One region of the Bacillus infantis NRRL B-14911 genome, then DNA from elsewhere that is predicted to be linked to it. Evidence: riboswitches for the same ligand, from Rfam matches in the RefSeq annotation. Region 1 holds a riboswitch; each other region holds the start of a gene.
What was found. Region 1 has a riboswitch for S-adenosylmethionine ahead of N288_RS10265 (LLM class flavin-dependent oxidoreductase). Riboswitches for the same ligand answer to the same signal wherever they lie in the genome.

Region 1 (7,636 bases):
TTTTCTCCTGGTTTGCGGCTATTTGGCTTCTAAAATTCATCCTGCAATTTTTTGCTGCAAGAAGGCGATGGGCCCAGCCGGAAGCAAAAGAAGGCATGCTCTCGGTCCTCAATTGGGCGGCCTTTTACGCTTCCCTGATACTGTTCCTGAACTTTTTTTCAACGCAGGACTGGCTGAATTATACGCTCTATCAGGCAGGGGACGTTAAAGTCTCACTGCGGCTGATATTTACGGCCTTCCTTATTGTTTCTCTGGCGAATAAGTTTGTCAGGGTTCTTACGCTGCAGATTCTGTCTTCTGTCTATGAACATTATCATGTCGACAGGGGGCTGAGATATACATTCAACCGCTTCATCTATTATGCGATCATGATAGCGGCGGTTGCCGTCAGCCTTACAACGGTCGGTCTTGACCTTACTGCGGCAGGAGCGGCTCTCGGGGTGCTGGGGATCGGAATCGGCTTTGGGATGAGGAATATTGCCGGCAACTTCATTTCAGGCATCATCATCCTGTTTGAACGGCCTGTGGAAGTAGGGGAACTGATTGAGATCAATAATAAAATCGGAACCATTGAAAGCATACGGCTTCGTTCCACGATAGTAAGAACTGCGAAAGAGGGGACGCTGATCGTTCCAAACCAGCATTTTATTGAACAGATCATCAAAAACCGGACTGGATCGGAAATGCTTGCTTCTGTGGAGGTCAATATAAAATTCGGAGAAGATACAGGCAGGATTGAAAACTTGCTGAAAGAGGCGGTCCTTCAGGAAGCTAATCATTTTTCAGCGTATTTAAAAGTAAACCTTGCTGAAATCAGGCTGGTTGACTTTAAGTATGATACGATGCTGTTTTTAATCGAGGTCCCGGTCAAAAATTTCGATACTAAGCAAAAATATGAAAGCCGCCTGCGCCATGCTATAGCCGGCATCTTTTATGAACATGATATCAGCCTTGCCTCCTTTCCTGCTGCAGAGAAAGAGGCAGGTATGTAAAACAGAGGCCAGGGCACCTGGCCTCTGTTTTTTGCAGGTAAACAAAACTAAAGCTTGCGGCCCAATAAAGCCTTCAAGCCGAGGAAAAGCAGGGCAGCTGCAAATATTATCATGGCTGTTACACCAACAGCGGTAATAAATGCGGCAAAGCCCCCTGTCACAAAAGCCAGTCCGGCTGTTTGAATCAGTGCATACCCTGCAAGGATGCAGGCAAGATATAGAAGGGGAAGCTGCTGCACTAAGAACACCTCCTTTATTTACAGTATATGTATCTAATAAATTGGAGGATTGGGTACTTTGTAATCGCTTACTATAATTTTATTGGTCGAAAAACGTCAATATTTGTAATCCTTTTGTTACATAACAAACATGTTTTTGTAAATTATTTTTCAGGAAGCATGTGAGAAACTAAGTTCATCACAAAACAGAGAGAGAAAATTACTTGGGGGACAACATGAAGAAGCTGATCACAAGCGTTTTTCTTTGCACTAGCCTGCTTTTTGCCGGATTGTTTGGGGGAGAAAATACAGAAGCGGCTTCCTATGGTTCTTCTGCGGCTGCAGTGGCCCAAAAATACATAGGAGTTCCTTATAAATGGGGCGGCACTTCGCCTAAGGGCTTCGACTGTTCCGGCCTTGTCGGATTCACCTACAGCAAAGCCGGAAAAAAGATTCCCAGAACTACCGGGCAGCTTTATAAAACGGGACAAGCCGTACAAAAGAAAAGCCTGAAAAAAGGGGACGTCGTTTTTTTCAGCACCTATAAAAAAGGTCCATCACATGTCGGCCTTTACCTTGGAGGCAACAAATTCATCCATGCGTCAAGCTCTAAGGGCGTTAAGATTGATTCTATGTCCAATCCTTATTGGAGCAAAGCCTATTATGGAGCTAAACGAATTTAATTATGATAACCAAGGGCGGGGCAATCCCGCCCTTTTTGTTTGCCTGAATCCGGGAACATATGTGCTATAATGGTACTATCATAGATGGCAAGGAGACCTTGTGATGACTAAAAGCTGGAGAATTTCTGCCAGAAGCCTGGCGGAATATGTCTATCGTTCCGGAAGCATTGAGTCCGGGTTTGCAGCAGCTTCCTCGATGGCTGAAGGAACGAAAGCGCACAAGAAAATTCAGAGTACTTATAAGGAAGAAGATGAATATGAGGTTTTCTTGAAGGAAGCACTTCAGCATGAGGAGATTGAGTTCCTTCTTGAGGGGCGATGTGACGGGATTATTCAGGAGGATGGGGAACTGGTTGTAGATGAAATCAAGTCGACGGCAAAGGATTTGTCAGCTTTCGATGAAGATACCCATCCTGTGCATTGGGCTCAGGCAAGATGCTATGCTTTTATGCTTGCAAAAGAGCGCGGGCTTGAGAGAATCACCGTTCAGCTTACCTACTTGCAGATCCACACTGAAGAAGAAAAGCGCTTCAGGAAGGTGGAGACTTTATCCTTCCTCGAAGGTTATGTGAAGGGGCTGATTGCTGACTTTTATCCTTACGCACGGCTCATGCTCCATCATAGGGAAAAAAGGGATACCAGCATTAAAGCCCTGCCTTTTCCCTTTCCGGAATACAGGAAGGGACAGCGAAGGCTTGCAAAAGCAGTGTACAAATCAATTCTGGATGAAAAGGACTTGTTTGCCCAGGCGCCGACCGGGACAGGAAAGACCATTTCAACTGCTTTTCCCGCCATCAAGGCGATGGGAGAGGGGCTGCTGTCAAGGATGGTCTATCTTACAGCCAAAACTATCACAAGGCAGGCAGCCGAAGAAGCTTTTTCATTGATGCAGCAAAAAGGCCTCCATATGCACACGGTAACAATAACGGCCAAGGACAAAATATGCTTTCAGGAGCAGACGGTCTGCCAGAAAGAGCATTGTCCGTTCGCTGACGGGTTTTATGACCGCCTCAATGAAGCAGTCCTTGATATCCTCTCTCATGAATCCATCATTGACCGGAGTGTTATTGAAAAATATGCCATGAAGCACACAGTCTGCCCGTTTGAATTTTCCCTGGAACTTGCATATGCCGCAGACGCAGTCATATGCGATTACAATTATATCTTTGATCCCCGGGTGTCCCTGAAAAGGCTTCATACAGAAGGCAAGAAAAAGACAGCTCTTCTGATCGATGAGGCGCATAATCTGGTGGACCGGGCGAGGGATATGTTTTCGGCGGATCTGGGGAAGCAGAATTTCCTTCAGCTGAAAAGGGCTTATAAAAACACGGCCCCGCAGCTTTCTGCAGCAGCTAAAAAGATGAATGATGTTTTTATCTCTTTCAATAGAGAATTAAAGGAGGAAAGCTATCGCATTCACGAAGAGCTGCCGGAAAATCTGCTGGAGCATCTTGAGGACTTTGCTCATTGCTCAGAAAAGGAGCTGATCAGCGGCAGGGGAGATGAGGGCCAGGAACTGCTGCTTGATACTTATTTTTCTGTACAGGCTTTCCTGAGGATATCAAGGCTGGCAGATGAGCGATTTGTCATTTATACAGAAAAGTCCGGAAAGGATGTAGTACTCAAGCTGTTTTGTTTAGATCCATCCTATCTTGTCCAGAAAATGGGCAAGGGCTTCCGCAGCAAACTCTTTTTTTCGGCTACCTTCCAGCCATTCGATTATTTCAAGAACATGCTGGGCTGGAATGAGGATCATTATTCCCTGTCATTGCCTTCCCCGTTCCCGAAAGAAAATGCAGAAGTTCTTGCTTTGCCGCTTTCAACTAGATATAAGGACAGAAGCGCGACAGGTGAAGCTTTGATCCGATCGGTAGAAAAGCTGGCAGCTGAACGGCCCGGGAATTACTTAATCTTTTTTCCGTCTTACCAATATATGAGGGAAATCCATGAACAAATGAAAGAATCCAGCACTATCAGGATGATGGTACAGGAACAGGGGATGGCAGAGGGAGAAAAAGAAGAATTTTTGTCTTCCTTTAAGGAGGAACCTGAAGAAAGCCTTCTTGGGTTCGCTGTGCTGGGCGGAATTTTTTCAGAAGGGATCAACTTGAAGGGAACCCGGCTCTGCGGTGTCATTATTGTTGGTGTGGGGCTTCCACAGCTGAGTCTTGAGCGTAATCTGATTAAAGATTATTTTCAGGCTGAAGGAAAAAACGGCTATGATTATGCGTATACTTTTCCGGGAGCCAATAAAGCAGCCCAGGCTGGCGGGCGCCTCATCCGTTCAGAGGAAGACACAGGAACCATCCTGCTGATTGATGACCGCTTCCTTCAAAAAAGATATGAACAACTGCTCCCTGCAGAATGGTTTCCGCTAAAAAGGCTCACACGATAAAAAAGGCTTGCAGGAAAAAAAACATTTTTAAAAATAGTTAGACTAGTCAGTTGACAGAAAGCCGACCTTTGTTGTAGGATTACTATGAAATCAATTGAATATTTCTTATCGAGAGTGGTGGAGGGACTGGCCCTGTGATACCCGGCAGCCGCTGACTTAGTCAGAATGGTGCTAAATCCAGCAAAGCGCAATGCTTTGGCAGATAAGATAGAGGCATATCAAACTTCTTCTTATCGGGGAAGTTTTTTTTATTGCTGACAACAAGGTGCAAGTGAGAGGAGAAGAGACAGATGAAATACGGATTTTGGCTGCCGATCTTTGGCGGCTGGCTGCGCAATGTAGAAGACGAGAAGATGCCCCCGACCTTCAGCTATGCGAAAGAAGTCATCCAGGCAGCAGAGAAGTGGGGATATGATACCACATTAATAGCAGAACTTTACTTGAATGATATAAAAGGCCCGGAGCAGGATTCACTTGAAGCATGGTCAACTGCGGCCGCTCTTGCTGCGGTGACTGAGAAAATAGAAATTATGACGGCTGTCCGCCCAGGCTTCCATAATCCTGCGGTGACGGCAAAAATGGCAAGCAATATCGACCATATCAGCAATGGCCGTTTTACCCTGAATGTTGTATCCGCATGGTGGGAGGAAGAGGCGCGCCAGTATGCCGGCATCTTTACTGAACATGATGAGCGCTATGACCGGACAGAAGAATTCGTCAAGGTCATGAAGGGTTTATGGGAAGAAGAAACCTTTAATTTTGACGGCAGCTATTATTCTATTAAAAACGCCCATTTGTCCCCTAAGCCGGTGCAAAGGCCGAATCCGATCCTTTATGCAGGCGGAGAAAGCCCCCGCGGCAAGGAAGCAATTGTTAATCACTGCGATGCCTATGTGATGCACGGGGGGACAGTTGAAGAAGTAAAAACTAAAATTGATGACATGAGAGCACGCAGGCAGGAAAGCGGGAATGAGCCATTTAAGTCTTTTGGCATGGCAGCCTACATTGTCTGCCGCGACACAGAAGAAGAGGCGCAGGAAGAGCTTGCCCGCATCACCAATGTAAAAGAATCAAGCGGCTATGCAGGCTACAAAGATTTTGTAGGCAAATCGCAGCTTGAGCAGCAGGTAAAGCTGTACGATTATTCCGTTTCCAACCGGGGCCTCAGGCCAAATCTGATCGGAACCCCTGAACAGATTGCTGAACAGATTATTGCTTATGAAGAAGCCGGCGTCGATCTGCTTCTGCTTCAGTTCTCTCCACAGCTGGAGGAAATGCAGAGATTTTCGGAAAAAGTCATGCCGCTGGTTGAAGCCAAAAGGAAAATCTTAAAGTAAAAGAGGGAGAACATATGAGCAAAATACACATCATACACGAAAACAGCGAATGGACTGCCCATTTGACAAAAAGGCTGGAAGAGCTGGGTCTTCCTTATGAGGAATGGTTTTTGAATGAAGGGATTGTTGACCTGACCAGTGCACCTCCGGAGGGGATTTTCTACAGCAGGATGAGCGCATCTTCCCACACAAGGGGGAACCGCTTTGCACCGGAGCTGACGGAATCTGTCCTGTCATGGCTTGAGCAGCATGGCCGCACCGTTTTCAACGGAAGCCGCGCTTTAAGGCTGGAGGTCAGCAAAGTCAATCAATATACAGCGCTGAATGCTGCAGGAATCGCCACTCCGAAAACAATAGCAGCTGTCGGAAAAAATCAAATTCTTGAAGCAGCTGTAAAGCTCGACAGCGCTCCGTTCATCACGAAGCATAACCGCGCAGGCAAAGGGCTCGGCGTCCAGCTGTTCCATTCTCTGGACGCATTGAGGGAATATGTCGAAGGGCCGAATTTTGAAGAGCCTGTCGATGGCATCACTCTGATCCAGGAATATATTGAGTCGCCAGAATCATATATTACCAGATGCGAATTCGTGGGCGGAAAATTCGTCTATGCCGTCCAGGTGGATACATCAGAAGGCTTTGAGCTTTGCCCGGCCGATGCCTGCCAAATCGGGGATCTGTTCTGTCCTGTTGGCGAAGAGGTGGAAGAAAAGCCAAAGTTTAAGATCATTGAAGGCTTCAACGACCCGATCATTGAAAAATATGAACGCTTCCTCAAGGAAAACGGCATCCAAATCGCTGGCATTGAATTCATTAAAAATGCCAATGGGGATATTTATACGTATGATGTCAACACAAACACAAATTATAATTCTGACGCAGAGGCAAAAGCAGGCAAATACGGCATGCTTGAAGCCGCCAAATTCCTCGGTGCCGAGCTTGAAAAAGAACAGGCTAAGGTTAGGGAATACAGCAGAGTGTGATAACAATAGAAGAAGGCCGCTCATTTGGGAGTGGCCTTTTTTGATAGTGTGACTTCAATTCCGGATGGAAGGAGCAGGATAGTGAAGGAATGGAGTGGGTTGCCAACAAAAAATTAATAAGCGGAGATTTTCCGGTTAAATTGATAATAGGGCTCGAAAGGGTATAAATAAGCGGAGATTTTCCGGTTAAGCGAAGCAAAATGGTGAATTTTCCTTTTTTTCGGGTCGATAGCCGGAATTTCTCCCTCTATTTAAGCTGTTTTTAGAGCTCTTTTGAAATTAACGGGAATTTCTCCGCTTATTTGTTAATCCGCGCTGAACCTCGTCATGTCCCTGGAAGGTCGGCTCTTTTAGTAGGGTGGGGTGGGGAAAAAGTTGCTCTTTTAGCTGGTATTCCTGCCTCACAACAAAATCGTTAATTGAACATACGGTTGCTTATCTTCAACAACGTGCTATCTCTATAAAAAAAGCTCAGAACATTATAGCTCCGAGCTTTTTGTGTGCTAATTTCACTGCTAAAGAGTCAGCTGCAAGTACTGCCAATTCGGACTTTATACTGACAGAACCCGAAATATTTTATACAACAGCTTTCTTCAACCCATTTGCCATTATAATTTCCAGCTTAGGATGGAAATACTGCACCACTAGGCCGAGTGTCAGTGTGACCAGGATTGTGCCGGGGCCGATCGCTCCCTGGAAAAGAAACGCCAGAATAAGGGCAAATCCTTCACTGGCTATACGGGAAGTCCTTAAAGAAAGGCCAAACCTGGTGTGAACGGCGACCATCAAGGTATCCATCGGGCTTGGAGGGAATTTTGCCTGAAGGTAGACGGCGATCCCCAGACCCATTGTCAATATGCCTGAGAGCAAAGTACAGGACTGGGTGAGCAGCATGCTTGGAGAAAAGTCCTTGAATACTGCCAGCAGCCAGAAATCAATCAAAGCACCAATGACCAGAATGGTTCCTGCCGCCAGGATTTCCGGCTTTTTCTTTAATAATATAGAGTTGATGATGATTAGAGCCATTCCAT
Region 2 (7,636 bases), 440 kb from region 1:
GAAAAGAAGTATTTTGGGGAGATGCTGCTCTGCATCCAGCTGATCTTTATGGCTTATTTTTCAAGAGATAAGGAATTGTTCAGCTTGAATGCTGAAATGCTTGTCTGGATTTATGAAAGGCGGTGTGAATGGCAGCAGTTATAGATCAGGTTTGCTCCCAATAGCCAGTTACAGCACAGGCTATCAAGAGAAAAGGGCGTTATTAGCAAGTTTTGGGATTTATTAGCAACTTTTTCAGTTTATTAGCAACTTAAACCATATATTAGCAACTTTTCGATTTTACTAGCATCTTTCCCAGTTTATTAGCAACTTCAGCGCCAGAAAGGAAATGTAAAGTCTAAATAAAGGCCCGGGACTATGTCCCGGACCCTTTCTTTCAGGAGCGTCCGCCTTTGCCGGGTTCATCAGCCAGCTGATCAAATGATTTAACCTTACCATGCGGATGCTGAGTTTCTTTTCTCTGCCGCCACTGTCTTTCTTCCTGCTTTTTAGACTGTGTCATGAGAAGCCCTCCTCTCATTGGTATCCTTTTTAGATTTGCCTGATGTCCCTTTTTCAGTCTTAAAACTTTCTCCCAGCTGGAGTCTTGGGTATATTTTGTCCAGGTTCCTTAATTGCTTATCTGCTGGTATAATCCGGTTGTATTCAATCATGGAAGCAAACGAAAAAAGAACAGCACAAACCCCAGCTTTTAAAGATGGGGTCAGGGTGTTCCTTTTTTAGCCAATGCATCACGGTCTGTCGTTCCGGGAGGCTGCTCCAGCCAGCCGTGCTTGATCATAATGTCTGCTCCGCTTTTAGCATACAGGGCAATCTCAACGGCTAGCCGCTGATAGCTGGCTGCTACATCAGTACGCTGGCTTGCAACGCCTGCTGTAGCATAATTTCCGGACCCGGTTGCACTTAACAAAGACATATGAAACATCATCAGCTTATCGGAAAATACCTGCTTAGTTGTATCGTATACGGCTATATTAGGTGAACCTACAGCCTGTATATTGCTTTCCAGCAGAATCTTCGTAAAAATGCCAACATGCTTTTGGGAAATTTCTTTTCCTCTCAGCATAAATTCCTGTACTTCTTTCAGCCGAGCTGTTTGTGCAAAAGCTGCGGCAATCTGCAGCCCGATGGAATTTGTCTGTATATTCACGGTCAGATGAGAAATTTCCACCGCATTCAAAGGTCTTTTAGTCGCAAAGGGGTTCAGGCCGCTTAAATATTTCTTTGTATCCACATAATCCGTTTCATGCGGATACGAGATGTAGGGAGCTCTTATGTAAATCCCTTTTTCAAGCATCAGGTTTGTAGTCATATTGTAGAGCAAGGCTGTTTCTGCCAATCCTTCGGTAAAGAATTTCCTTATATCATTTCTGGCGCACATAGCAAGCATGCCGCTGTAAGCAAGCATTCCCGCTTTTGCCATATGGTTGATATATGCCAGGCAGAAGGTGTCTGAAAACAGACTAGGAGCATCAGGATTGACATCGCCTCCGCCGAAGCCATTCGGAACAGCCATTTTTTCTTCTTTGAAAAGGGGTTCCAGGTATTGCAGGTGGCTGGTCGAAAGATCAATGGCAAATTGGAGGGCAGCGCCAATTTCAGCTTCTGTTGCATGGGTAATCATATAGCCAAGAACACATTTTGACATGCTGTCATTCATATAAGTAGTCCAGAGCATCGCGATTTCTGCCGATGTAAGGGGGGTTTTCTGGTCCATAGGAAGACTCCTTCAATCAGTATGAAAATAGTGTTTGCAATTTAGGGAGGAATTATAAGGCAGGAACTATCCTAATTATGTCTTTAGCCCTTCTGTTGTTTGAAAATATAGAAAAGTAGAACTTTTATCTTTTCTGTTGACGAAATTTTCTAAATTGGTTATTCTTAGTGCACCGAAAAATTATATATCTATAATTTCTTATCAAGAGAGACGGAGGGGTATGGCCCGAAGAAGTCTCGGCAGCAGGTTCATCCGGACACTGTGCCAAATCCATCAGGCAAAGGCCTGGCAGATAAGAAGGGATCTTGTTCATACATACTGTCCTCTTCTATCTGCAGAAGGGGCTTTTTTATTTCTGCCAGCTAAAAAACTATATCACTTATCCAGAGAGGCGGAGGGACTGGCCCGATGAAGCCTCGGCAGCAGGTCTGTTGACACTGTGCCAATTCCACCGGTATACCGGAAAGATAAGCAGAGACCATTCCTCTCAGCTGTCTTTGCCGGGAGGTTTTTTAGTATGGTAAAGAAGTAAAGGATATTTTCGGAATAAGCCATAAAGGACGGGGGGATTGCTAATTTAAATCTTAGTATTTTAATATGATAAATCGATTTAGAGCGCTAAAATAAAAGGAGGATAAAATTATGAAAAAATTATCACTGGTATCGCTGGCCATCCTGCTGTTTGCGCTGGCTGTTCTTGCAGGGTGCAGCAATGGTGAAGAAGGATCAGCATCCGGAGAAAATGACGTTGAACAAGTATTGAATGCCAATCTTGGAGGGGAGCCGTATACCCTTGATCCTGCTTTTGCATCTGATACAACTTCCTTCTGGGTGATCGATAACTTATATGAAGGCTTATACCGCTATGATAAAGACGGAAATGCAGTGGAAGGGGCAGCCAGCAAGGTTGATGTTTCAGAAGACGGTAAAATATATACCTTCACAATCAGGGACGGGCAGAAGTGGTCCAATGGAGATCCGCTGACAGCAAAGGATTTTGAGTTTGCATGGAAAAGGGTCCTGAATCCTGAAACAGGCGCCTATGATCCTTCTAGCTTTTTTTACATAAAAGGGGCTGAAGAATATAACAGGGAAAATGGTTCTGTGGAAGATGTAGGAATTACTGCAGAAGACGATCATACCCTGAAGGTGGAGCTGGACACCCCGATCAAGTTCTTTCCGAAAGTACTGATGGGACAGGGCTTCATGCCGGTGAACCAGAAAACAGTCGAAGCAGACGAAAACTGGGCTGCAGGGCCGGAAACCATTGTGACCAATGGCGCTTATACACTCGGCAAATGGGAACATAATAATCTTCTTACTCTGAAAAAGAACAGCCAATACTGGAACAGTAAAGATATTACTATTGAATCCGTAAACTTTAAAATGGTGGCTGATGCCAACACCGAATATCAGATGTATAAATCAGGCGATATTGATTTGATCAAGAATCTTGCCGCCGATGCGATAGATATCGAAAAGGGGGGCAAGGAATTTATCAACTCTCCGCAATTCAGTGTCTATACATATACATTCAATGTAAATGAAGAGCCTTTCAATAACAGTAAAATCCGCAAAGCTTTCAGCCTGGCAATCGACCGTGAAGCTATCACAAAAAACATTTCTAAAGGCGGCGAAGAGCCAGCCTACGGCTATGTGGGCTACGGTGTGGAAGGGCCGTCAGGGAAGGACTTCCGGGATGAGAAGAAACCTTACTACTCTTTTGATGCGGACGAAGCAAAAGAATTGCTTGCAGAAGGAATGAAGGAAGAAGGCTGGAAGGAGCTTCCTTCTGTAACCCTGAAATATAATTCAGAAGGAAACCACAAGAAGATTGCCGAAGCTCTGCAGGAAATGTTCAAGGTGAACCTTGGGGTTGAAGTGAAGCTGGAGAACCAGGAATGGAAAACATTCATAGATACTTTCAAGCAGAAAAACTTCCAGGCGGCGCGCATGGGCTGGGTAGGGGACTTCCTGGATCCGTACCCTGTTCTGGATCTGTACAGCTCAGGCAGTTCCAGCAACTTTACAAACTGGTCCAATCCTGAATTTGACAAGCTGCTTGACCAGTCACTGACAGAGCAGGACGAAGCAAAGCGATTTGAACTGCTGCATCAGGCTGAATCTGTCCTGATGGATGAGATGCCGATCATCCCAATCTACTTTTCTTCTCAGAATGCGGTTGTAAAAGAAAATATTAAGGGAATCCGGTTCAGCCCGCTCAATAATCCGGATTTCAGATATGCTGAAAAGGTTTCTGAATAAGTCTGCACAAAAGGAGCCGGTATACCGGCTCCTTTTACAAGGTGAAAATTCCTATGTGAGTATAAAAAACAGCCTTCATCAGGCTGCAGGTTAAGAGGAAGCGGCGGGCATATTGGAAGCTGGCAGAGCAATGATTTTGCCGCCGATCTGGATATGAACGGTATCTTTGTAAATAGCCTTTACAATCCCTTTTAGCAAAACAGGTGAATCTACCGCTAATTTCTTTGAGTCTTTGCTGATTTCCATGCCAGAATCCTCCCAGGGTATGAATTTTGATCAATTGGCAGAATGATTAAACATATAAATCAATTCTACCTTTATAGCTTAAATCCTGCGTATTTTTTCATGTAAAAGCAAATAAACTCAGCAGCTTTTTTTCTATTAATATCTTCGGCCGCCATTATACATATCACGCTTTCAGACAATCTTGTAATTTTTATGCGATACAACCGTTATTGGTGTATCAATTTTTAACAGCAGTGCATCCTCATCGCTTATTTGGACAAGAACGCTTTCTTCTTTAACCTTCACAACCGTTCCGGTAATGGTAAGGTCATGCCTTTTAAATCTGATTGTATCTCCCTCTTTTGCCATATGTGTGACCCCTTATCGTTAAATTTTCAATCAGTAAAAAAACTTTGACGTAAGGACTATCCTAGTGAAATTAAGTTCATTATTGCACCATAAAAAACCCCTGTCAAACAATAAGGTGAACTTCAGTTCATGTTTTTTTGCTACCTGATTTTAAGCTCTCTGCTATGTTCTTTATATGATATGATGAGTTTGGAGGTGAGCCTATGGCGGATAAAAGTGCCGGCCCGTTTCCGGGCGAATTCCCATCACTGCCCAAACAGGAAAGAGCACTTCAAAAACGAAAGGCACTCCTGGAAAGCGGGCGGAGGCTATTCATAGAAAAAGGCTACGAAATGACAACAGCAAAAGAAATAGCAGCGGCAGCCGATGTGGCCACAGGCACCTTTTACCGCTATTTCTCTGATAAGCGCCAGCTGCTGATGGCACTGCTGCAGGACAAAATCGACTTTCTAATAATTCCTGAGCCCGACTGGCTAAATGGAGACCCGGTTCTCCTCCTTGCCCGGCTGCTGGATGAGCACTACAAAAGGCTTGAAGCCGTCGGCATTCATCGTGTGCTGCCTGAATTGCTGCCCAAGGATTCCGAATTGGCCGGCATTTTGCAGGAGGCTCGGAGAAATATACATATGCAGATTGTGCAGGGTTTAGAACAGGCGAGGCAAAAAGGATTGACCTGGAAGGACATAGATCTTGACACTGCCGCATGGTCTGCCCTCATTTTGGCCGAAAATGGACCTCATAAAGAGGAGCAAAGTTCTTCGCCGCTCAATACACTGGAAGCAGCCCGAATCATCTGCAGGATGATTTTCCCTCCTGAGGCAATCAGCCGCAATGGGAAGAATGAGGCTGAAGAAATGAAATAGAAGGCCCTGGCATTATGCCGGGCCTTATTTTTGTAGAGCCAAGGAATATTTTACATTAAAGCGAACAGTGTCTTTTTAGACCTATCCAAGTACACTTCAAACTGTATGAACTTTTTACCTCTCGAGCTGTTTCAGACCTTTTTTTAAAGCCTCCACTGCCAAAATGCTAGTACATATTGAAGTAATCTCATTGGCGAAAATAAACTTTGCCCCATAATAGAAAGCTGTCCCAAAACCCATCTCCAAAGTAAGGAATTTTTTGATGGAAGACGTTTCAATTACGAAGAAGATAAACTGCCCGTCTTTTCTCATTTCTTTCACCTTCCCGACTTATCTTAGATCATATGTCCGCAAAGATATGTCCAATTACTCTGCTATCTGTAAAAAAAATCCTTTTATTGTGCTTATTAACTCGAGGTTTCATTTTTAGCCCAATCAGGGAAAAGCTAATATCAGCATCTTGTTTTTTATCAGCGAGAAAGGGGACCGCATACATGTCAGGAATTTTATTGGCTGTCATAACAGCAGCATGCTGGGGCAGCATTATATTGGTCAGCAATAAACTCGGAGGGGATGATAATAGCCAGACCTTTGGGACAACCATCGGCGCACTGATTTTTGCAGGAGCGGTATTTCTCTTTGTCAGACCGGAACTGTCACCGCTTGTATGGGGTGCAGGACTTGCTTCAGGGGCGCTTTGGTCCCTGGGACAAAAAAATCAGTTTGGGGCAGTGAAGTACCTTGGAGTCGCTAAGACTACTCCGCTATCGACCGGACTCCAGCTTATCGGGACAAGCTTTTTCGGGATTGTCGTTTTCAATGAATGGTCGACAGGGGTTCAGATTACGCTCGGCATCATTGCCCTTGTCCTGATCATCGCCGGAGCAGTCATGACTTCCTGGGGCCAGAAGGAGGGGAATGATGAGTCTAAGAATCTGAAAAAAGGGCTGGTCACCCTGCTTATTTCAACTGTTGGTTTTGTCGGATATGTTGTCATCATTAACTGGCTCGAAATCGACGGATGGTCTGCGCTGCTTCCGCAGGCGCTTGGAATGGTGATTGGCGGTACGGCACTCACAATCAAAAATAAGCCGTTCAATAAATATGCTGTCAGGAATCTTCTGACAGGGCTGATCTGGGCAGCCGGAAATCTGACGCTTCTGCTGTCGCTCCCGAAAATCGGCGTGGCAACAAGCTTCTCGCTTTCTCAGACAGGAATCGTCATCTCTACCCTGGGAGGGATTTTCCTTCTCGGCGAGAAAACATCCAAAAAGCAAACAATCCTTATCATCACAGGGTGCCTGCTCATCATAGCAGGCGGAGTGCTGATTGGATTTACAAAAGGATAAGGAAAGGAGAATGGATATGTACAAAGACCTTGAAGGAAAAACAGTCGTGATAACAGGTGGAAACTCAGGGCTTGGGCGGGCAATGGCCGAAAGATTCGGAGCAGAAAAATCGAATGTCGTCATTAATTATCACAGCAATGATGATAATATCGACGAAATCATTGAGAAGATTGAAAACGCAGGAGGAAAGGCTAGCAGCATCCAGGGCGATGTCGGCAGCGAGGAAGATGTCAAGCGGATCATTGAACATGCTGTGCATACCTTTGGTTCCCTTGACGTTATGGTCAATAATGCCGGGATTGAAAATGAAGTTCCATCAGAGCAACTATCACTGGATGATTGGAATAAAGTCATCAACACAAACCTGACAGGTCAGTTCCTTGGCTCCCGAGAAGCAATCAACTATATGCTGGAGAACGACATAAAAGGCTCTATCATCAATATGTCATCCGTCCACCAGCGTATCCCCTGGCCTCACTTCGTCCATTATGCTGCCAGTAAGGGAGGCGTGAAGCTGATGACCGAAACACTCGCACTAGAATTTGCCCCTAAAGGAATACGTGTCAATTGCATTGCACCCGGCGCCATCGACACACCGATCAACGCAGAAAAATTCTCGGATCCGGAACTGGAAAAAGGCGTCCTGGAGCTCATTCCGATGGGCTATATCGGAAAGCCCGAAGAAATCGCAGCCTGCGCCGTCTGGCTGGCATCAAAAGAAGCAAGCTATGTCACCGGGCTCACACTCTTCGCTGACGGAGGTATGACGCAGTATCCCGGATTCCAGGCAGGGAAGGGATAAAAAGATTATTAAATAACATGGAAAAAGAGGGCATGGAGAAAATTTC
Region 3 (7,636 bases), 1.7 Mb from region 1:
TGCAGTGAGAACATATAATAGTTGGTTCCGACTGATTCGCTGAACTCAGTCCCTGCAAGAGGGAAGTAGGAAGTCCAGCCGGCATCAGGCGAACCGCCGATAACGAATGAGATGTTCAGCAGCATGGCACCCATGAAGAAGAGCCAGAAGCTGAGTGCATTAAGTTTAGGGAAAGCAACGTCGCGTGCCCCGATTTGAAGCGGCACAACAAAGTTCATGAAAGCCATGATGAATGGCATTGCCATGAACAGAATCATAACTGTTCCGTGCGTTGTGAAAATTTCATTATAGTGCTGTGCGTCAAGGAGGGTATTGTCCGGCACAGCCAGCTGGGCACGCATCATGATGGCATCTGCGCCGCCTCGGAAAAGCATGAGCAGGGCAGAAATCAGATACATGATCCCAATCCGTTTATGATCGACTGTTGTCAGCCATTCTCTCCACAGATAGCCCCATTTTTTAAAATAAGTCAAGCCTGCAATGATGGCAATAACCGTTAAACCTATAGCAACCATTGACGCATAGATTACAGGGCTGGGATGCGGAATGGCAAAACGTTCAAAGAATTCCATAGGATTTTAAACTCCTTTCTAGGGTAGCGGGTCTGTTCTTATTAATGGCCTTCATGTTCTGAGTGGCCATTGTCGCCAGATCCGTCCTCTTCCATATCCATATGTTCATGATCTGAGTCAGCATCATGGCTGTCAGAGCTGGAACCATGGTTATGGCCGCCATGCTCGCCTTCAGGTGCGGGCATGAAATCAAGATGTGTTCCGGTATAAGTTGACTGTCCAAGATGCCCCGGTTCAAGCAGTTCATTGAATTTTTCTTCCGTAAGAGGCTCAGCCGTATCTTTCACGTCATCAACCCATTGGTCAAACTCTTCCTGCGGCATGGCTGTTACATTGAATGTATTTTCAGCAAAGCCTTTTCCGTTAAAGTTGGCATTGCGCCCCATATATTCACCGGGTTCATCTGCTCCCAGGTGCAATGTGTTGACCATATCAGCCATGGCATATTTTTGTCCGCCAAGCTGAGGGATCCAGAAGCTTGTGATCGGTCCGTATGAATAGAGCTTAAATTCAAGCGGGCGGTCAGTCGGTACATATAGATAGTTGACTGTTTCGATATCTTCTTCTGGATAGCTGAAATGCCATTTCCAGTTAGAAGATGATGCATATACGACTAAAGGCTCTTTGTCGCCGTATCCTGTAGGTGCTGATTCCACTTTATAGTTGCTTTGTGTGGATACAACCGATAGGAAGATGACGATCAGGACGGGGATACCGACACAGACCGCTTCGACCAGAAGATTTCCTTTAATATGCGGCGGTTCATAATCCTTGCTTTGCTTTGAAGAGCGGTATTTATAGAGCATATAAGCAAGCATGGCAAAAACCACAAGGACGATGACAGACATGATTGCCGTTGACAGGATGATGTCTTTTGCCTGGACGGCGGCCTGAGGCCCCTTGGGATCCAGCACCATCAGCGGCTCACAGCCTGATAGAATAGTAATGATTGTAAATATTCCTAAAAGCAAAGAATATTTCTTTTTCATGGATAAGCCCCTTTCTCAATGGCTGAAAGTTTAATAACATAATAATAGTGTATATGTTACATAGTTCACAATCTGTTATCATCATAAGCAATTTTAAAGGGTAATTCAATAGAATGTGAAAGGTGTCACAAATTGTTCAAGAAGATAGAAATTCTTTCCGAACTTTGCGGCATATTATTTGCACAACAGAAATTAAGGGGGCTTGCCAAGGCGGGGGAAACTCCTGCAGCTAAGCAGAAGAGGCATTATTTATAATGAAACATATATTATATAGATATAAGTTTACACTGCTTCTATATTGATTGAAAGGTATGGTAAAATTTAATAAAAAGCACGATTTTACAGGCGGGAGATGGTAATGTGAAAACGATGGCCCTTTACGACAATACTTGCCAGCTTTGCCAGATGACAAAAAAATCTTTCCAAAAGCTTGACCTGCTCCACAGGGTAGACTGGGTTTCACTCCAGAAATATGAACAGGAGCATGGAGAAATTCAGTTCAGCAGCAGGGAGCTGAGGAAAGAGCTTCATATTATAACTCCTGAAAAAAAGGTCCTGAAAGGTTTCTATGCAGTAAGAAGGCTGCTGCTGCTGTTCCCCCTGACCTTCGTTCTCGGGCTCTTTATGCACCTTCCTTTCGCATCTGCTGCCGGGGTTCCGGTATACCGGTGGATTGCACGGAACAGACACAAACTGCTTAGGAAGAAATGCAAGGACGGCAGCTGTTCCCTGTGATTAATTTCCATATCGGATTTTCTGCAGGTGCAGGATGAATTTCTTCTTGCTATAGCGGAGAAAATGATTGACGCCGCTACATCTGTACGTTATGATTTTACCTTGAACGGATACTCTCTTATCCCGAGCTGGTGGAGGGACAGGCCCGATGAAACCCAGCAACCTGCTAATGATGCTTTTGAAAACGGATATATGCTGAAAAGAGCATAACGGTTCAAATTACCAGCCAGCAATGGTCTGTTTTTAGCAAAGGTGCTAACCTGACGCAAGGAAGATTCCTTGAACGATAAGAGTGAAAGGCGCGAATCATTTTGCTTTCAACCTTTTCACTTTGGGAAGGTTTTTTATTTTGCATTTTGAGGGATGTCTTTTAATTGCATATTATGGAAGTTTTTGCATAAAGCTGATTTACAAGGGCTATGCATTTAACAGGATAAAATCATACAATTTCTATTGTGCCTGGCTTATATATAATGCCTTTGACCGGTTTTCTGCATCGGCGGTGACCTGCCTTTTCAGCACTTGCCTGAGAATGCACGTACCGGGGGATGGAACCAGCCGGTTATGCAGATTGTGAAGCAATGCATACGCGAGAGCGGGATAAAAACTCCATGTTTATTCAATACTACTTAGGGAATGAGTACCGTATCAATCCGAGGGGAAGAATAAGGTGTAGCGCCGGATAAGAACCTCACTCTATTCTTATAAATAAGGAGGAAATCAGATGTCAAATAAACGCCGTTTGTTTACTTCTGAATCAGTTACTGAAGGTCATCCGGATAAAATCTGTGACCAGATTTCTGATGCAATTTTAGACGCTATCTTAGCAAAAGACGCAAATGCCCGCGTTGCTGCTGAAACATCTGTTACAACAGGGTTAGTCCTTGTTGCAGGTGAAATTACAACATCTACATATGTTGATATTCCTAAGCTTGTCCGCGAAACAATCAAGGATATCGGCTATACCCGTGCTAAATACGGCTTTGATTCCGAAACATGTGCTGTCTTGACTTCCATTGATGAGCAGTCAGCTGACATTGCAATGGGTGTAGACCAGGCGCTTGAAGCGCGTGAAGGCCAAATGTCAGATGAAGAAATCGAAGCGATCGGCGCAGGGGACCAGGGCCTTATGTTCGGCTTTGCCTGCAATGAAACGAAAGAGCTTATGCCTCTTCCGATTTCCCTGGCGCACAAATTATCACGCCGCCTGACAGAAGTGCGCAAAGAAGAAATTCTTCCGTATCTGCGTCCGGATGGCAAGACACAGGTGACTGTTGAGTATGATGAGAACGACAAGCCGGTACGCATCGATACCATTGTCATCTCCACACAGCACCATCCTGAAATCAGCCTGGAGCAAATCCAGCGCAACCTGAAAGAACATGTCATCAATCCGGTCGTTCCAAAAGAACTGATCGATGAAAATACAAAATACTTCATCAACCCTACTGGCCGTTTTGTTATCGGCGGACCTCAAGGGGATGCAGGTTTGACTGGCCGCAAAATCATTGTTGATACTTACGGCGGATATGCACGCCACGGCGGAGGCGCATTCTCCGGCAAGGATCCTACAAAGGTTGACCGCTCAGCAGCTTATGCAGCCCGCTATGTAGCGAAGAATATCGTCGCTGCCGGCCTTGCTGATAAGGTTGAAGTGCAGCTTGCCTACGCCATCGGGGTAGCGCAGCCGGTTTCCATTTCTGTTGATACATTCGGAACAGGAACTGTGAGCGAAGATACGCTTGTCGACCTTGTCCGCGATAACTTTGATCTTCGCCCGGCAGGCATCATCAATATGCTGAACCTGCGCCGCCCTATCTACAAGCAGACTGCAGCTTACGGACATTTCGGCCGTACAGATGTTGATCTTCCTTGGGAGCGCACTGACAAAGCAGATACACTGCGCCAGCAGGCTGGAAAATAATCCTTATAAGAACAAAAAAGCGGGAGTGCTGAAATATGCAGCTCCCGCTTTTATATTTCGTCTAAAGGGATAGAGCGTTTAACGGTCTGCTGATCTGTGAATAATTCTTGTAAATGCCTAATTTTTCCCCTGCCTGTTTTTCATGTTGATAGTGCCATTTTTTCAGGTTTAGTGGTAGTATTAGAGAGTATGTTTTTTGGGATTAATGTGTGATATGGCAGATTATGGCTGGCCGGGCAAGCACTGCACCGGCATGAATGCCTTCCGCTGTTTTTTTCAGACGGAATGGGATTTTGACTAAATTGAAGAAGGTGAACTACATAATGTGCGGTTTTATCGGCTGTGTCCATGAAAATGCGCAAGTTCTGAACGATGCGCAAAAGCAGCAGTTTGAAAATATGAATAATATCATTACCCACAGGGGGCCTGATGATGCAGGCTATTACAATGATGAACATATCCAGTTCGGCTTCCGCCGCCTGAGCATCATTGACATCGAATGCGGCCATCAGCCGCTGACCTATGAAAATGAGAGATACTGGATCATTTTCAATGGCGAAGTCTATAACTATGTGGAGCTTCGCGAAGAGCTCATAAAAGAAGGCCTTACATTTGAGACCAATTCAGATACAGAAGTAATCATCGCGCTATACAGCCACCTGAAGGAAAAAGCGGTTGAAAAACTCCGCGGCATGTTCTCATTTGTCATCTGGGATAAACAGGAGCAGTCCTTATACGGGGCTAGAGACCATTTCGGAATCAAGCCTTTCTTCTACCTCGAAAATGATGGGAAAACATTTTTTGCTTCTGAAAAGAAAAGTATCCTGATGGCGCTGGAAAATGACGTCCTTAACTATGAGTCCCTTCAGCATTATTTGACGTACCAGTTTGTTCCGGAGCCGGAAACAATGTCCGCTGGCATCCATAAACTTGAACCGGGCCATTATTTCACAAAGAAAATCGGTTCTCCGATGGACATCAAACGCTATTGGAAGGCTTCCTTCCAGCCTGTCCAAAAGTCTGAGCCGGAATTTGTGAAAGAAATAAAAGACGTCCTGTTCGATTCTGTTAAAATGCATATGCGAAGCGATGTACCGGTTGGTTCATTCCTGTCCGGCGGCATCGATTCTTCCATCATTGCATCCATTGCAAAACAATACCATCCGAATATCAAGACATTTTCTGTCGGCTTTGAGCGGAACGGATTCAGCGAAATTGATGTAGCCAAAGAAACAGCGGATAAGCTGGGTGTTGAAAACATCAGCTATGTGATCACACCGCAGGAGTATATGGATGAACTGCCTAGGATCATGTGGCATATGGATGATCCGCTCGCAGATCCGGCATGTGTGCCTTTATATTTCGTTGCCCGTGAAGCACGCAAGCATGTAACGGTTGTCCTTTCAGGCGAAGGTGCGGATGAGCTGTTCGGCGGCTACAATATTTACCGTGAGCCCCAGTCGCTTGAAATGTTCAATAAAATACCGCAGGTCGGGAAAGCTTTCCTGAGGCTGATTGCCAGGATGATGCCTGAGGGCATGAAAGGCAAAAGCTTCATTGAACGCGGCGTGACTCCGATGGAAGAAAGATATATCGGAAATGCAAAAATGTTCACTGAAGAAGAAAAGCGCAGGCTGCTTGGCGTCTACCAGAACGGCATCGATTATAAAGATATCACAAGGCCTTTATATGCGGAGAGCCAGGGCTATGATCCTGTGGACCGTATGCAGTATATCGACATCCACACCTGGATGCGCGGCGACATTCTATTGAAGGCTGATAAAATGACCATGGCCCATTCCCTTGAGCTTCGCGTGCCATTCCTTGATAAAGAGGTATTCAATGTAGCTTCAAGGATTCCGACAAACCTGAAAACGGCCAATGGAACGACCAAATATATTTTGAGAAAAGCGGCGGAGGGCGTTGTGCCTGACCATGTGCTAACCCGCAAAAAGCTTGGCTTCCCTGTCCCGATCCGCCACTGGCTGAAGGACGAGATGAACGGGTGGGCAAAAAAAATAATCCGCGAAAGCAGCACGGATCATTTGCTTAATAAAGACTATATTCTGAAGCTTCTTGAAGACCACTGCCAGGATAAAGCAGACAACAGCAGGAAAATCTGGACTGTGCTCATGTTTATGCTCTGGCATGATGTGTATGTCGAAAAGAAATATTCATTTGAAAAGGAACTGATCAGCGAACCATCCTTTCAGCCTATGAAAGGCTAGCGGGAAAGATAGGTAATTGCCTGTCTTCCCATCTGCACCCAGGCTTCTTCAAAGCCATCAATGGGTGCTTTTTTATTTTTCTCTCCTGTGAGCGGATCGTTAAAATATACGTATCCAGAGTCATATCCTGTAATCAGGACAGAATGCTCTTTATAAGTGATCTTAACCGGCCCGCTAGGCGTCTCCCATGTCTGAAAATAATCCGGAGCCAATTTCTGATAGGCCGTGTTCGTAATCACCCAGACAGGCTGTCCATCTGATAGATGCGTTTTCAGCTCTGTAAAATCAGAACCGGTCAAATCAATTATTTCGCCGGGCAGGTACTTTTCGGCCAGATCCTTGACCGGCTTGTGGTATACACCAAGACCTGGCCCATCAAGGGAATACATGTCACCGATGAAGCCGTCGTTCGGATGGCCGTAATATACTTTGCCATTCTCCTTTTTGTAGGGAGTCGGTTCTTTTTCTATTTCCTTTGCGAGCGTCATTTTATCTGCCTGAACCCCGGCATGCTGCAGCAGCATGCTGAGACTAGTAACCTCGCAGCCCCGCGGAAGCTCAGGGAGCTGATGCAGAACAGGGGCGTCAAGCAGCACCTCATCCTTGATTTTTATGATAGGCCGGTCAAGTGTCTTGTCCAAAAAGGAACTCGCCGATGTCAAAGGAGATTTGATCCAGGACTTGATCCGGTCTGCAATACCGCCTGGCGAACCTGGCTGATTATGGTCAATGGCTATGGCCCCTGCAAGGAGTACAGCAATGAAGATAAATAGAATAAAAGGGCTGAAGAGACGCTTTCCTTTCTTTGCTTTTAAAAGAAGAGAAAGAAAAAAGATCAGCAGCAATAGAATAACAATAAAGAGATAATTCATTTGCACCACCTTGTGTTATCGTGTTCCAGCCCATTCAGCCGCTTTTGGCTGATAAGCATAAGTTTTTTCCAATAGGGTAACTATAAAGTAACTAGCCTGTCCGTTATGCAGCCGCCTTCTAGTCTTTGAGCGACTTATAATACTGGCCCTTTTCGGCATATTCGCGGCTGATCCGTTCCATATCCTTAATATCCTCTTCTGTCAGTTCCCTGATTACCTTTGCTGGCCTTCCGAATGCAAGTGTATTGGGCGGGATCTTCTTGCCTTGAGCTACCAGGCTGCCGGCCCCGATAAAGGCGCCTTCCCCGATTTCGGC

Region 2: another riboswitch for S-adenosylmethionine. It lies ahead of N288_RS12440 (peptide ABC transporter substrate-binding protein); the one in region 1 lies ahead of N288_RS10265 (LLM class flavin-dependent oxidoreductase).
Region 3: another riboswitch for S-adenosylmethionine. It lies ahead of metK (methionine adenosyltransferase); the one in region 1 lies ahead of N288_RS10265 (LLM class flavin-dependent oxidoreductase).

Annotation. Positions count from the first base shown of each region.
Region 1 is NC_022524.1:2,040,055-2,047,690, forward strand. Features, by position in the region: gene N288_RS10245 (mechanosensitive ion channel family protein) at 1-992, shown strand, start outside; gene N288_RS10250 (hypothetical protein) at 1,040-1,231, opposite strand; gene N288_RS10255 (C40 family peptidase) at 1,447-1,893, shown strand; gene N288_RS10260 (helicase C-terminal domain-containing protein) at 1,997-4,288, shown strand; SAM riboswitch class I at 4,391-4,497, shown strand; gene N288_RS10265 (LLM class flavin-dependent oxidoreductase) at 4,579-5,625, shown strand; gene N288_RS10270 (ATP-grasp domain-containing protein) at 5,640-6,605, shown strand; gene N288_RS10275 (YczE/YyaS/YitT family protein) at 7,182-7,636, opposite strand, start outside.
Region 2 is NC_022524.1:2,484,348-2,491,983, reverse strand. Features, by position in the region: gene N288_RS24300 (phosphotransferase enzyme family protein) at 1-144, shown strand, start outside; gene N288_RS25545 (DUF6254 family protein) at 377-502, opposite strand; gene N288_RS12450 (DUF3231 family protein) at 704-1,717, opposite strand; SAM riboswitch class I at 1,913-2,016, shown strand; SAM riboswitch class I at 2,094-2,191, shown strand; gene N288_RS12440 (peptide ABC transporter substrate-binding protein) at 2,360-3,982, shown strand; gene N288_RS25395 (hypothetical protein) at 4,073-4,228, opposite strand; gene N288_RS24730 (YkvS family protein) at 4,400-4,576, opposite strand; gene N288_RS12435 (TetR/AcrR family transcriptional regulator) at 4,780-5,439, shown strand; gene N288_RS12420 (GRP family sugar transporter) at 5,934-6,788, shown strand; gene N288_RS12415 (SDR family oxidoreductase) at 6,805-7,590, shown strand.
Region 3 is NC_022524.1:3,728,340-3,735,975, reverse strand. Features, by position in the region: gene qoxB (cytochrome aa3 quinol oxidase subunit I) at 1-572, opposite strand, end outside; gene qoxA (cytochrome aa3 quinol oxidase subunit II) at 614-1,561, opposite strand; gene N288_RS25725 (hypothetical protein) at 1,694-1,816, shown strand; gene N288_RS18790 (thiol-disulfide oxidoreductase DCC family protein) at 1,931-2,296, shown strand; SAM riboswitch class I at 2,412-2,589, shown strand; gene metK (methionine adenosyltransferase) at 3,021-4,220, shown strand; gene asnB (asparagine synthase (glutamine-hydrolyzing)) at 4,544-6,448, shown strand; gene N288_RS18770 (C39 family peptidase) at 6,445-7,320, opposite strand; gene N288_RS18765 (gamma carbonic anhydrase) at 7,439-7,636, opposite strand, start outside.